Regions from separate parts of the Fructobacillus sp. ESL1129 genome, predicted to be linked through region 2. Evidence: predicted binding sites of a transcription regulator. Region 2 holds the regulator's gene; each other region holds the start of a gene.
The links. Region 2 encodes LexA, which represses DNA repair genes until DNA is damaged. Its sites were predicted from a motif close to CNAACANNTGTTNG; they were not measured.
Positions count from the first base shown of each region.

Region 1 (4,153 bases), 490 kb from region 2:
TTGATAATTTCTATAACCAAGTTGGACAGGGAAAGACTTCCGATGCTGAAATGATGCAGGAAAATTCGCTGTATGGTTTGGCGACCGGCTCAGCCATGACAAAGTACGGAACGGCCAATACCTTCGAGTCCATGCCGGGAATTCTTGGTCAGCAGGGCTATACATCCGCTGCCTTCCACGGCGATGTTTCAACATTTTGGAACCGGAATAACACCTATAAGTCCTTTGGTTATAACTACTTCTTCTCAAAGAACTACTATCCAAACGCTGACAAGGCCAATTACTCCGTTGGGTATGGTTTGAAAGATAAGATTTTCTTGAAGGATACGGCGCAATACATTGAGCAATTGCCTCAGCCGTTCTATGCCAAGTTAATCACGGTTACCAACCACTATCCATATACATTGGATAAGGAGAACGCCACTTTCCCAGCAACCCAGACAGGGGATTCAACAGTGGATGGCTACGTACAAACGGCTCACTACTTGGATCAAGCCTTTGGTGAATTGATGGCCTACCTGAAGAAGACCGGCCTCTACGATAATTCAACCTTTGTTTTGTATGGTGACCACTACGGAATTTCTGAAAACCACCAACCGGCCATTGCGAAGTTGCTTGGTAAGGATTCCGTTGATAACTACGATTTGGCCAACTTCCAAAAGGTTCCGTTCATGATTCACGGCACTGGCTTGCAGGGTGGCATTAACCACACTTATGGTGGCGAAATTGATATGATGCCGACCCTCCTGCATTTGCTTGGAGTATCAACGGATGGCATGACGATTTTCGGTCATGATTTGCTTTCACAGCAAAACCCACAAACGGTTGTCTTCCGAAATGGTGATTGGGTGACCCCAACCTACACAAAGTATCGAAATGACTATTATGATACTCAGACGGGCCAAAAGCTGTCCATGAAGTCTAATCCGGCTTTGAAAGCAACGGCTGCACGAGTACAGGCATACGCGGATAAGTCTTTGTCTTATTCCGATAAAGTCATTACAGGCGACTTGCTTCGCTTCGATAAATCGAGGTTGAACTCCTATACAGTGAATAAGTCATCCTATGACTATCAAAAGGCTTCTGCTCTCAAGCAATTGAAGCAAAACCAAAAATCAAACCCGACCTCTTTGCTTGCTAAAAACAACGGTCAGTCGACGGTGAACGAATACGAAACCGATGCACCGGAACTAAAGTAAGCTTCTTGATTGGTTATTGAACTCAAAAACGAACAGATTTGTGTTATAGAACATCTGTTCGTTTTTTGCTATAATAAAATAAGTGTTTTAACAGTTTGGAGGCCTCATGGTAGCACCAAAACGAGAGAATGAAAAATTTGAAGTTGTTTCAAAGTACCAGCCCACTGGTGACCAACCAAAGGCCATCAAGCAGTTGGTGAAAGGGCTGAAGGATGGCGAAAAGGAGCAAATCCTTCTTGGTGCCACTGGTACCGGAAAGACCTTTACCATTTCCAACGTCATTGCTCAAAATAATAAACCAACTTTAGTGTTGTCACATAACAAAACCCTAGCGGGTCAGCTCTATTCCGAATTGAAAGAGTTCTTCCCGAATAATGCGGTTGAATACTTCGTTTCCTATTATGATTATTATCAGCCAGAGGCTTACGTGCCTTCTTCTGATACTTTCATTGAAAAGGACTCGGCCATTAACGATGAAATTGATCAGTTGCGAAACTCGGCGACGGCCTCGCTTTTTGAGCGCAATGATACCATTGTGGTGGCTTCAGTTTCTTCAATCTTTGGATTGGGTGATCCTCACCAGTATAAGAATCACGTCATTTCCTTGCGCGTCGGCAGCGAGTACGGTCGTAACCAGTTAATGCACGACCTGGTAGACGTCCAGTTTGCGCGTAACGACATTGACTTTCAGCGTGGAACCTTTCGTGTTCGCGGTGATGTTATTGAGATTTTTCCATCTTCACAAGATGAATTGGCTTTGCGGGTGGAGTTCTTTGGTGATGAAATTGATCGGATTCGTCAGATTAATGCCTTAACCGGACAGGTTGTTTCCGAAAAAGACTATGTAGCGGTTTATCCCGCTAAGCACTTTATGACCGACGATGACCGGATGAAGAAGGCTCTGGTTGGTATCCGCGAGGAAATGGAAGAACGTCTAAAGGAATTCGAAAAAGAGGGGAAGCTACTCGAAGCACAACGCCTTCGTCAGCGAACGGAATACGACCTGGCCATGCTCCAAGAAATGGGCTTTACGCCAGGAATTGAGAACTATTCGCGTTGGATGGACGGTCGCCAAAAGGGAGAAGCACCCTATACACTGCTTGACTTCTTCCCAGATGACTTTTTGATTGTTGTCGATGAAAGTCACGTGACGATGCCACAGGTTCGTGGTATGTATAATGGCGATAAGGCCCGCAAGGAAACACTGGTTAATTACGGGTTCCGTTTACCTTCTGCCTTGGATAACCGGCCGTTAACGTTGCCGGAATTTGAAAAGCACGTTAACCAAATTATTTATATGTCGGCCACCCCTGGTGACTATGAACTTGAACGCGTCCCCAAAAAAGACGTGGTGGAACAAATTATTCGACCAACTGGTCTGCTTGATCCTGAAGTGGAAGTTCGACCAGTTATGGGGCAGATTGATGATTTAGTTGGCGAGATTAACAAGCGAGTTGAACGTGATGAGCGTGTCTTCATTACGACACTGACCAAGCGGATGTCAGAAGACTTGACGGATTATTTGAAAGATGTCGGGATTAAGGTTGCTTACTTGCATTCCGATATTAAAACGCTGGAGCGAACGAAGATTATTCGCGAATTGCGTCTTGGTAAGTACGATGTCTTGGTCGGCATCAACTTGCTTCGAGAGGGAATCGATGTGCCGGAAACGTCTTTGGTGGCCATTTTGGATGCCGATAAAGAGGGCTTCTTGCGTAATCCTCGTTCCCTTATTCAGACCATTGGTCGTGCGGCTCGTAATGCCAATGGTCACGTGATTATGTATGCGGATAAGGTCACCAGGTCCATGAAGGAAGCCATGGATGAAACGGCTCGTCGTCGTGAGATTCAAATGGCTTACAACAAGGAACATGGTATTACGCCACAAACCATTAAAAAGGACATTCGTGACTTGATCCGTGCTGATCGGCCAAGTGAGGAAACGGAGTCGGTCGACATGACGGAGGTCGACTTTGCCGACTTACCAAAGTCGGATCAAACGGATATCTTGGAGAACTTGTCAGCGCAAATGAAGGCGGCTGCCAAGGAACTCGACTTTGAAACCGCTGCGAAAGTCCGTGATAACATCATGAAATTAAAAAAACAGGCCGGCCGCTAGTTAGTGAGTCTGTTTAAACAGGAAGCCCAGTGATGGGCTTTTTAGCAAGTAGAGGAAAACATGGCTAAGAATAAAATTGAAATTCGTGGTGCTCGGGCCCACAATTTAAAAAACATCGATGTCGATATTCCAAAGGACTCCTTGACCGTTGTGACTGGCTTATCCGGTTCCGGTAAGTCCTCTTTGGCTTTTGACACACTCTATGCCGAAGGGCAACGTCGTTACGTGGAATCACTGTCGGCCTATGCTCGGCAATTCCTGGGACAGATGGATAAGCCGGACGTCGATTCCATTGATGGCCTCTCACCGGCCATCTCGATTGATCAGAAGACAACTTCGAATAACCCTCGCTCAACCGTCGGAACGGTAACCGAGATTGCTGATTACTTCCGTCTGCTCTTTGCTCGTGTTGGAAAGCCAGATGATCCCGCTGATGGCACCAAAATTCTGCAATCCATCGATCAAATGGTGGATTACGCACAAAAAAATTTACCAGAGGGAACGCGTTTACAGGTCTTTGCACCCGTGATTGAACATAAAAAGGGAACACATCAAAAGACCTTTGAAAAGATGCAAAAGCAGGGGTACCTCCGTGCCAAAGTCGATGGCGAAATTATCGAGCTCGACGGCCCTGATGATGTCAACCTCGACCGTAACAAGTTTCACGACATCTCGGTCATGGTCGACCGGGTGGTGATGCGGGACGGTTCACGCTCGCGACTGTTCGATTCCATCGAAGCCGCCACTGGCTTGGCCAACGGTCTTGTCGTTTTGGAACCAGTCACACGCGGTGATGAGGAAGCGCAAGCGCCAATTCGGATGTCGGACCACTACC
Region 1 covers NZ_CP196668.1:1,344,328-1,348,480, forward strand. The annotation lists gene ACSYSL_RS06665 (LTA synthase family protein) at 1-1,199, shown strand, start outside; gene uvrB (excinuclease ABC subunit UvrB) at 1,306-3,318, shown strand; gene uvrA (excinuclease ABC subunit UvrA) at 3,379-4,153, shown strand, end outside.
Region 1: the regulator LexA is predicted to act here: its motif matches at 1,247-1,260, upstream of uvrB (excinuclease ABC subunit UvrB).

Region 2 (4,153 bases):
AAGATGACCAAGATGATGCTTGGTACCTATACCAACGGTACTGGTAAGGGGGCCACACCAACTGGCTATACGATTGCTGGAAAGACCGGAACAACGGAAAACCCTAATTCGACCAATAATTCGAACTCATCAAAGGATTCATGGGCAGTTGCCTATACCAACGATGTGGTCCAAGTTTCATGGGAAGGAATTGAAGGCAATAGTTCAAGTTCACTCCCAATTGGCTTAATGTCAACAATTGGAAACCTGGTCAAAACTTCGATGGGGCAGATTTTACCAAACACCGAAGAAAGCTCCTTTACGGTATCGGACGCTAATAAGACCACGAGTTCAGCCAGTTCATCATCTGATGGTAATTCATGGGCGGATAACGCGAAGAAGAACATTCAGAACGGGGTGGACACAACGGTTGCTGGTGCTAATAAAGTATGGGATACTGTAACAGGATGGTTCAACTAGTAAAAGTAGTTGAAGTTGTTTAGATAAGAAAGGACTGACATAAATGGCAGTAAATATTTACGATAACGCAAACGAGATGGCAAAGGTATTGACGCAAACTGAGCAATACCAATCATGGGAAAAGGCTTTCAAGGATGTTCAAGGCGATGACAAGTCAAAGGAACTCTTCAAGCAATTCCAAACGATTCAAATGACGGTGCAACAAATGATGCAGGCCCAAAAGACACCAACTCCTGAACAGGAGAAGGAATGGGACGCCATTGCGAAGGATGTTCAAGCTGACGAAAAGATCAAGGCCTTGATGGCTGCTGAACAAGTTTTGAACACGTTGCTTGGTGAAATTAACGACATCGTGACAAAGCCTGTTTCAGAAAGCTATGCAGCAGCTCATAAGGCATAAGCAGTAGAAAATGAAAAAGACGACACAGAAGTGTCGTCTTTTTTTGTGTAATGGCAAAAGAAAAAGACCAGCAAAATGCTGATCTTTTAGTAGTTTTTAGTAGATGGCATCGCGATAGAGTGATACCACCTTACCGAGGATGGATACCTGGTCCAAAATAATGGGGGCCATGGTATCGTTTTCCGGTTGCAGGCGGTAGTGGCCAGCTTCGCGGAAGAAACGCTTGACGGTTGCTTCGTTGTCCTCGTTCATCGCCACGACGATATCGCCGTTGTCGGCGGTTTGTTGACGGCGGACAATCACTTTGTCGCCATCAAGAATCCCGATGTTAATCATGGATTCACCGCGAACGTTTAGCATGAAGAGATCACCGTCGTAGGGAATTAAATCTTCGGGAATAGGGAAGAATTCCGTTGCTTCCTGTTCAACTGCCAAAATAGGTTGACCAGCGGTGACCAAACCAAGCACTGGAATCTTACCAGCGTTAGATGAAATCCCAAGCATTTCAAATCCCTTAGCGGTTACTTCGATGGCACGGGCCTTCGTTTTCTCACCCTTCTTTAAGAGATAACCATTTTTAATCAGACGGGAAATGTGACCGTGGATGGTTGAAGAAGACGAAAGGCCAACTGACTCACCAATCTCACGGATGGTCGGCGGAAAGCCGTTTTTTGATTGGTACTCGTGAATGAAGCGGAGTACCTGAATTTGTTTTGAATCCGATTCCATAGTGTTCTTCCCATTTCATTAAATCTGCTATTATTCTAGCGAAAATAAGGCGAAAAAGCAAACGCATGTTCGTAAGATTTTCTTAAGCTTGACCCTCACTCTTAAGTATTTTGAAATGAAGATTAAAAAGTCGAAACGGATGGTGATTGCTTGTGGTATACTTATCATTAGATTTTTAGAGGTAAAGGAGACCACTATGCTTGTACTAGTAGGACTTTTGGCCCTGGTTGTTGGGCTGGTTGGTGGATTCTTCTTGGCGCGCTTCACGATGAAGTCATATTTGGCCAAGAACCCACCAATCTCAGAAGAGATGATGAAGTCAATGATGATGTCGATGGGTCAAAAGCCATCACAGAAGAAGTTGAATCAAATGATGAGCCAGATGAAGGCACAAAGCCAAAAGGCACAAAAGAAGTAATTTTGCTCATCTAAAAAAGTCCCGAAGATGAATTCTTCGGGACTTTTTATTATTGCTTGGCTTTTGGATCGACGTAGACCCAATTTGGGTCGATTTCATCATCGAGCTGGGCAAAGGCTGCTTCAATCTTTTCGTTGTATTCCGCAATCACGTCGTCAGTTAATTTCACTTTCGGATCGATAACGATGGGTTCACCGAAGTTCATTGTGACGCGCTTACGCAAGAAAAGGTGGGAAAACTTGACAGGTCCCTGGTAAACGGCGGGTACGATTGGCTTTTTAGACAGTTTGGCAATCAAGATGGAACCAGACTTGAGTTTCTGTGAGTGCCTTGAACCGGAGGGAAACATGATGAGGGAACGGTCACCCGTCTTTAATTCACTGACGGGTTTGCGAATCACATCGGGACCGACGTTCTTACGGTCGACCGGGAAGGCACCCAACGAAACGATTAGCTTGCGCAGGAAAAAGTTCTTGAACAATTCCTTCTTAGCCATAAAGATAAAACGTTTGGGGTAGGCCGCCATGGCATACCAAACGGGATCCCACCAGGTACGATGGGGCGCCACGAGGATGTAATTGTCTTCTTTCGGCAAGCGATTTTTGTTCAAATAATAAGTACGTCCGTTTATAATGGAAACCAAGGTCACAACGAAGACCCGGATAAAGCGATAAAGCATAAGCTTGTCCTTTCAATATGATTTAACTGTTTAATTTTACTATAAAAGGGGACAAAGGCAAATGACAGAAGCGAATTTACAGGCTGGCGAACGGCTCGATGGTCTACCATCGCAGCAAGTGAACGTGATTCAAAACCCCGACATGTTCTCCTATTCGTTGGATGCAGTCCTTTTAGCCCACTTTGCTAAGCCGAATAAGAAGGGAAGAGGGGTGACGGTGGACCTCGGAGCGGGAACGGGTGCCGTGGGCCTTTTCTATGCCAAGAAAGTCACGGGACGGGTCATGTTGGTCGAAATACAAGCCGATTTGGCTAAAATGGCCGAACGGTCGGTGAAGTTGAACCAGCTTGACGACCGGGTTTCCGTGATTCATTCGGATATGCAAGAAGTTTTTGACCAGATTAAGCCTGGTTCCGTTGACACCGTGCTCTGTAACCCACCTTATTTTCCGGTCAAGGAAACGACCAAGCAAAATCAGGATGAGCACTACCAGATTGCCAGGCACGAGGTGGCCATTGATTTGCCGAAGTTAGCACAAACCGCCAATAAGTTGCTGAAGAACAAGGGGAAGTTTTTCATGGTGCACCGACCGGAACGACTGGCCGATATTTTTGCTGCACTGACTGCCAGGGGATTAGAAGTCAAACACATTCAGTTCGTCTACGGCAAAGCTGATCGAGAAGCAAACATGGTGCTGGTTGAAGCGATTAAACAGGGGCGTGCTGGTGGCGTACGTGTACTACCACCCATCGTCGCCTACACGGCAACCAATGATTACACCAAGCAGGTGGAAGAGATTCTCTATGGACAACCCTGGACAATTGAATAGGAGTGCTTTTTATGACGGACAAAAAAAGTAAAACCTATGATTTTTACGTACTCTACACGGCGGATGGCTATTTTTATGGTGGTTATTCTGACGATGCCATCCGTCGTTTTCACGTCCACGAATCCGGGAAGGGTGCGAAGTTCACCCGGGTAAAGTCACGGCACCCCCTGCAATTGATTTACTATGCGACTTTTGAAAGCAAGCACGATGCGATGCATGCGGAGGCGACTTTTAAAAGGCTAAGTCGTGAGAAAAAGGAAGTCTTTTTAGTCGAACGAGGGGTTCCGGCAACGGTATGGGAGAAATGAGTCGACGAGTTTGTGGAATTCTTGGTAAACTAATGGTGAGGGAGGAATTTGTGCATGCTTGCAAACTTTGAAAAACAAAACATTGTCGGTCAGGTACTGCCGGCAAGTTCCTTTGACTCGCGTGAGGGACTCGTTGAGGTCATCGGCAACTTTTATCACTACCGCTTGGTGGCTGGCCAAAACTGGCAACCGAATGCGGACTACCGGATAAAAGCAGCAGATGGCAACCAGCTGGTCGTCGAAAAAGTAGAAGCGAAAGGATAAACATGCTCGTAATTGTTTCGATTATTGTTATTATCATCTTGATTATGTTCACGTGTTTTCGGATTGT
Region 2 covers NZ_CP196668.1:452,710-456,862, reverse strand. The annotation lists gene ACSYSL_RS02245 (PBP1A family penicillin-binding protein) at 1-459, shown strand, start outside; gene ACSYSL_RS02240 (YlbF family regulator) at 503-859, shown strand; gene lexA (transcriptional repressor LexA) at 956-1,588, opposite strand; gene ACSYSL_RS02230 (YneF family protein) at 1,785-2,006, shown strand; gene ACSYSL_RS02225 (lysophospholipid acyltransferase family protein) at 2,056-2,685, opposite strand; gene ACSYSL_RS02220 (tRNA1(Val) (adenine(37)-N6)-methyltransferase) at 2,747-3,514, shown strand; gene ACSYSL_RS02215 (GIY-YIG nuclease family protein) at 3,526-3,822, shown strand; gene ACSYSL_RS02210 (hypothetical protein) at 3,877-4,086, shown strand; gene ACSYSL_RS02205 (SPFH domain-containing protein) at 4,131-4,153, shown strand, end outside.

Region 3 (4,153 bases), 300 kb from region 2:
TAGACACCCTTTGAAGTTTTCTTAGTATAAGTACCAAAAAGTACGTGGTGAACAGACATGTTCAGAAACACTCCTTTGCTTTTTTAATATCCTTGTCATTATAACATGGAAAAGTCAGTCCTGATGGTGGACTGGCAATCTGTGCTAAAATAGGGGAGTTGACTTTACAAGAAAAAGGATAAGATAAATGACCAATCATATTGTATTATTTGAACCGGTTATGCCTGCTAACACGGGTAATATTGCCCGAACAGCTGCTGGTACAAACGCTATTCTACATTTAATCGAACCACTTGGTTTTGATATTTCGGATAAGGCCGTGAAGCGTGCTGGTTTGGATTATTGGGACCACGTCCAGTTAGTGACGCATCCATCGTTACCGGATTTTTTGGAAACACTTGGTGACAACGACTCCCTCTACTTGGTGTCGAAGTTTGCTAACCAGGATTATACGGACCCTGACTACCGTGAACAGGAGGGTAAAGGGGACAATTACTTCCTATTTGGTAAGGAAACAACGGGTTTGCCTGAAGTCTTTATGCGTCAAAATCCAGAAAAGGCCATCCGGATTCCGCAAAACGATCAAAACATCCGCTCCTTAAACTTGTCGAATACTGTTGCTATCGTGATTTTTGAGGCTTTGCGACAACAAGACTTTGCTGAGCTCGATAAAATTCACACCTATGAACAGGATAAGTTGAAGTAGGCTACAAGTTGTGGTGCAAAGCAAGTAATGGCAAAAAAATAAAAAAATAATCAGAAAAGTCTTGCCTTGGTCAGAATTCCTTGCTATACTAACATAGTTGTTTGATAGAAATGTTGAACAACAACTGACCATGGCCCGTTGGTCAAGTGGCTAAGACGCTGCCCTTTCACGGCGGAATCGAGAGTTCGATTCTCTCACGGGCTACTAAAAAGGTTTCACATCATTTATTGGTGTGAAGCCTTTTTTGTTTGTCATAGCGAGTACGTTTTGATTACTGATGCAAGTATTTTCTTGCATTCGCGTAAATGGATAAAATAAAAAGCCTATTGGGCTTATTTTTTTTTATTTTTTAATTGTTGGTAAACGATATAAAAGCAACCTGCTGAAAGAGCAAATAACAGAATAACCAAAAAGGTCCAACTGAATAGGAAGCATATCACTGAAATAAAAATCCATATCAGAATCAGCCGTGGTAAAAACGTGGTTAAAAATTCCCAAACAATAAACAAGCTAATTAGAAATACAGCAATAAATCCAATTAAAATCATCCCTATTCTCCTAATTTCTGCTCGATTTTTTTCAGTCGATCACTGATTTCATCCAGTTTGCCATTTAATTCCTCATCAAACTTATCTGATTGTTGTTGTGTGAAGAATGAGGTGACAGTACTAGTGATTGTACCGATTAATCCAATACCAACAAACATAAGGACAATGGCAACACCACGTCCGATAGGTGATGTTGGAGAAATATCACCGTATCCAACAGTCGTAGCGGTAACAATTGTCCACCAAAGTGCGTTACCGTAATTAATATCTTCAGCTAAAGAGTAAATGCCAGCTGAAATAAGTACTAGAATGATTGCAAAGCTCATTAGATATATAAAGCCGTTTGTATTGATGAATTTATTCAGATTATTTTTAAAACGTCCGGCGAAGCCAATAATCCTTACAAAGCGTAATAGCTTTAATAGACGAACCGTACGGACAATTCGAAACATGGAGAAGACTGAATCGAAAGGAACAATTGCTAATAAGTCGAAAATATTTGACTTAAAAAAGCGCCACTTATTTGATGAGAGTGTGAATCTTACTACGTAGTCTATCCAGAAAAAGATGAGAATAAAACGATCTATAACTAGGTAAGGTGCATGATTAATTGATATAAGTCCACCAATGTCCAGGCCAGCTAATGCGACGGAAATGATAGCCAGCGTGAAAACAGCAGCAAAATATAGTTTTTTCATTTAAGTGTCCCTGGTGATATTATGAAAAGTCGAACGAGCATTCATTGGGTAACAAATACATTATAGATGCTTATTAAAATATTGGAAATAAAGCGAATAGAGTAGCTAGATGATTTCTTTGTCATGCTTTTTTCGAGGGTAGAGCCTTCTTTTGGCATGTGCTAAGATAGGTAATGTAAGAATTTTGACTTTGCGGGTGTCTGAACCTGCGTTTAAGAGGAGTTTGTGATGGCGAAGCAGGCTAAAAAAAGAGGGCAAAAAAATAAGAAAAAGAATCAAAAAATGACCCGTTCTGGTGCAGCCAGTCAGGTCATTGCTTTAGTGACGATTCTGATTCTATCCGTTTTTGCCATTTTCCAGATTGGTTTGTTTGGCGTTTATTTAGCTGACTTTGTCCGGTTCTTCATTGGTAATCTTTATCAAGTGACGTTGGCGGTGGGCATGCTGTATGCTGGCTATTACTTGGTGATGGACAAAGTCTTACCTGTTCCAGGTCGCGTTTATGCTGGTGGTGGCATGCTTTATTTAGCTGCTTTGTTACTGTCGGCCTTGCTTTTTAATACCGGCGCGGATTTGCCCGATGGTAGTCCGCTGTCGCAGGTGACGCGAATCATTGGACAGGAATTGACGAACCAGACTGCTCACACCCCTGTTGGATCGGGAATCATCGGGGCCGCCTTTTACCAGCTTACCAGCACCTTTCTGTCAAACGTTGGGACCATCATCATTATCGTTGTTCTCCTCGTTGCTGGGTTGATTGTGACTTTTAAATTGCCCGCTCGTGATATGGCTCAAAAGTCAGTTCAAAAGGCGCAAGAAAAGGCCGTTGAAATTCGGGAAAAGCAGGAAGCTCGTCGTGATCAGCGGGCGCTGTTGACCAAAAAAGAGCGACAGGATCTAACTGATTTTGGCGATGATCCTTTTGGTGGAGCGAAGACGGAACCAAAATCCATGGTAGAAGATCCTTTTGCGCCGGTTGTGGAGGATGAACCGAAAACGACCGAGCCGGAAGAAACAAAATTGGAAGAGCCGCAAATTAATTGGCAGCAACCAGACGTGGGTAACGAAGAGCCAGTCGTGGATGGAACGCACGGGATTGAGCACGTGCTGCCGAATGTGAATGCTTCCAAACCCTCTAATGAAACAAGTGACCAGAAAACGGCTAGTGGTTTTGATAGCGAACAAGCAAACCTATCCGATGACGATTACCAGTTGCCATCGACTTCTCTGTTGACAAAAACAAAGGCAACGGACCAAACGAAGGAAGCGAAGAGCTTGAACGCTAAATCTCGCTTGGTTCACGATACATTAAAGTCATTCGGGGTGGAGGCCACGGTTTCCTCCGTTTCATTGGGACCAACTGTGACCCAATATGAATTGAAGCCGGGGCAGGGGGTTAAAGTAAACCGAATTGCGAATTTGGCTGATGATTTAGCACTTGCTCTAGCTGCGAAATCCATTCGAATTGAAGCACCAATTCCTGGAAAACCCTATGTTGGAATTGAAGTGCCAAACGATACGCAGGCTGTCGTTGGCTTTCGAGATATGATTGAGCAATCAAACACCTTAAATGAGGGGCTACTAACCGTGCCCCTCGGTCGTGACGTGTCAGGCAAGATTGTCTCCGTTGACCTTGCCGCGATGCCTCACTTATTGATTGCCGGTTCGACGGGTTCTGGTAAGTCGGTTGGATTAAACGGCATCATTGTTTCGCTTTTGTTAAAGGCCAAGCCATCGGAAGTGAAGCTCATGATGGTTGATCCGAAGGTGGTGGAGCTTTCCATTTATAACGGCATCCCTCACTTGCTGACGCCAGTTGTGTCAGACCCTAAAAAAGCTGCTAAATCTCTGAATAAATTGGTCGAGGAGATGGAAAACCGCTATGACTTGCTCGCTCAGTTTGGCAAGCGTAACGTTGGTGAATACAACGCGGCGGTTGAAGAAAACAATGCCCATGCTAAGGAAACGGGAAACGCCTTGATGACCAAATTACCTTACATTGTGGCCGTAGTTGATGAGTTTGCTGATTTGATGGCAACGGTGGGTTCTGAAATTGAAGTTTCCATTGCCCGTCTTGGAGCGAAGGCCCGTGCTGCCGGGATTCACATGATTTTGGCTACCCAGCGTCCGGATGTGAAAGTCATTAACGGAACAATCAAGTCCAATATACCGGGTCGAATTGCCTTTCGGACGGCCTCCGG
Region 3 covers NZ_CP196668.1:150,253-154,405, forward strand. The annotation lists gene ACSYSL_RS00770 (lactonase family protein) at 1-59, opposite strand, end outside; gene ACSYSL_RS00775 (tRNA (cytidine(34)-2'-O)-methyltransferase) at 188-706, shown strand; tRNA gene ACSYSL_RS00780 (tRNA-Glu) at 839-910, shown strand; gene ACSYSL_RS00785 (ion transporter) at 1,257-1,952, opposite strand; gene ACSYSL_RS00790 (FtsK/SpoIIIE family DNA translocase) at 2,181-4,153, shown strand, end outside.
Region 3: the regulator LexA is predicted to act here: its motif matches at 1,983-1,996, upstream of ACSYSL_RS00790 (FtsK/SpoIIIE family DNA translocase).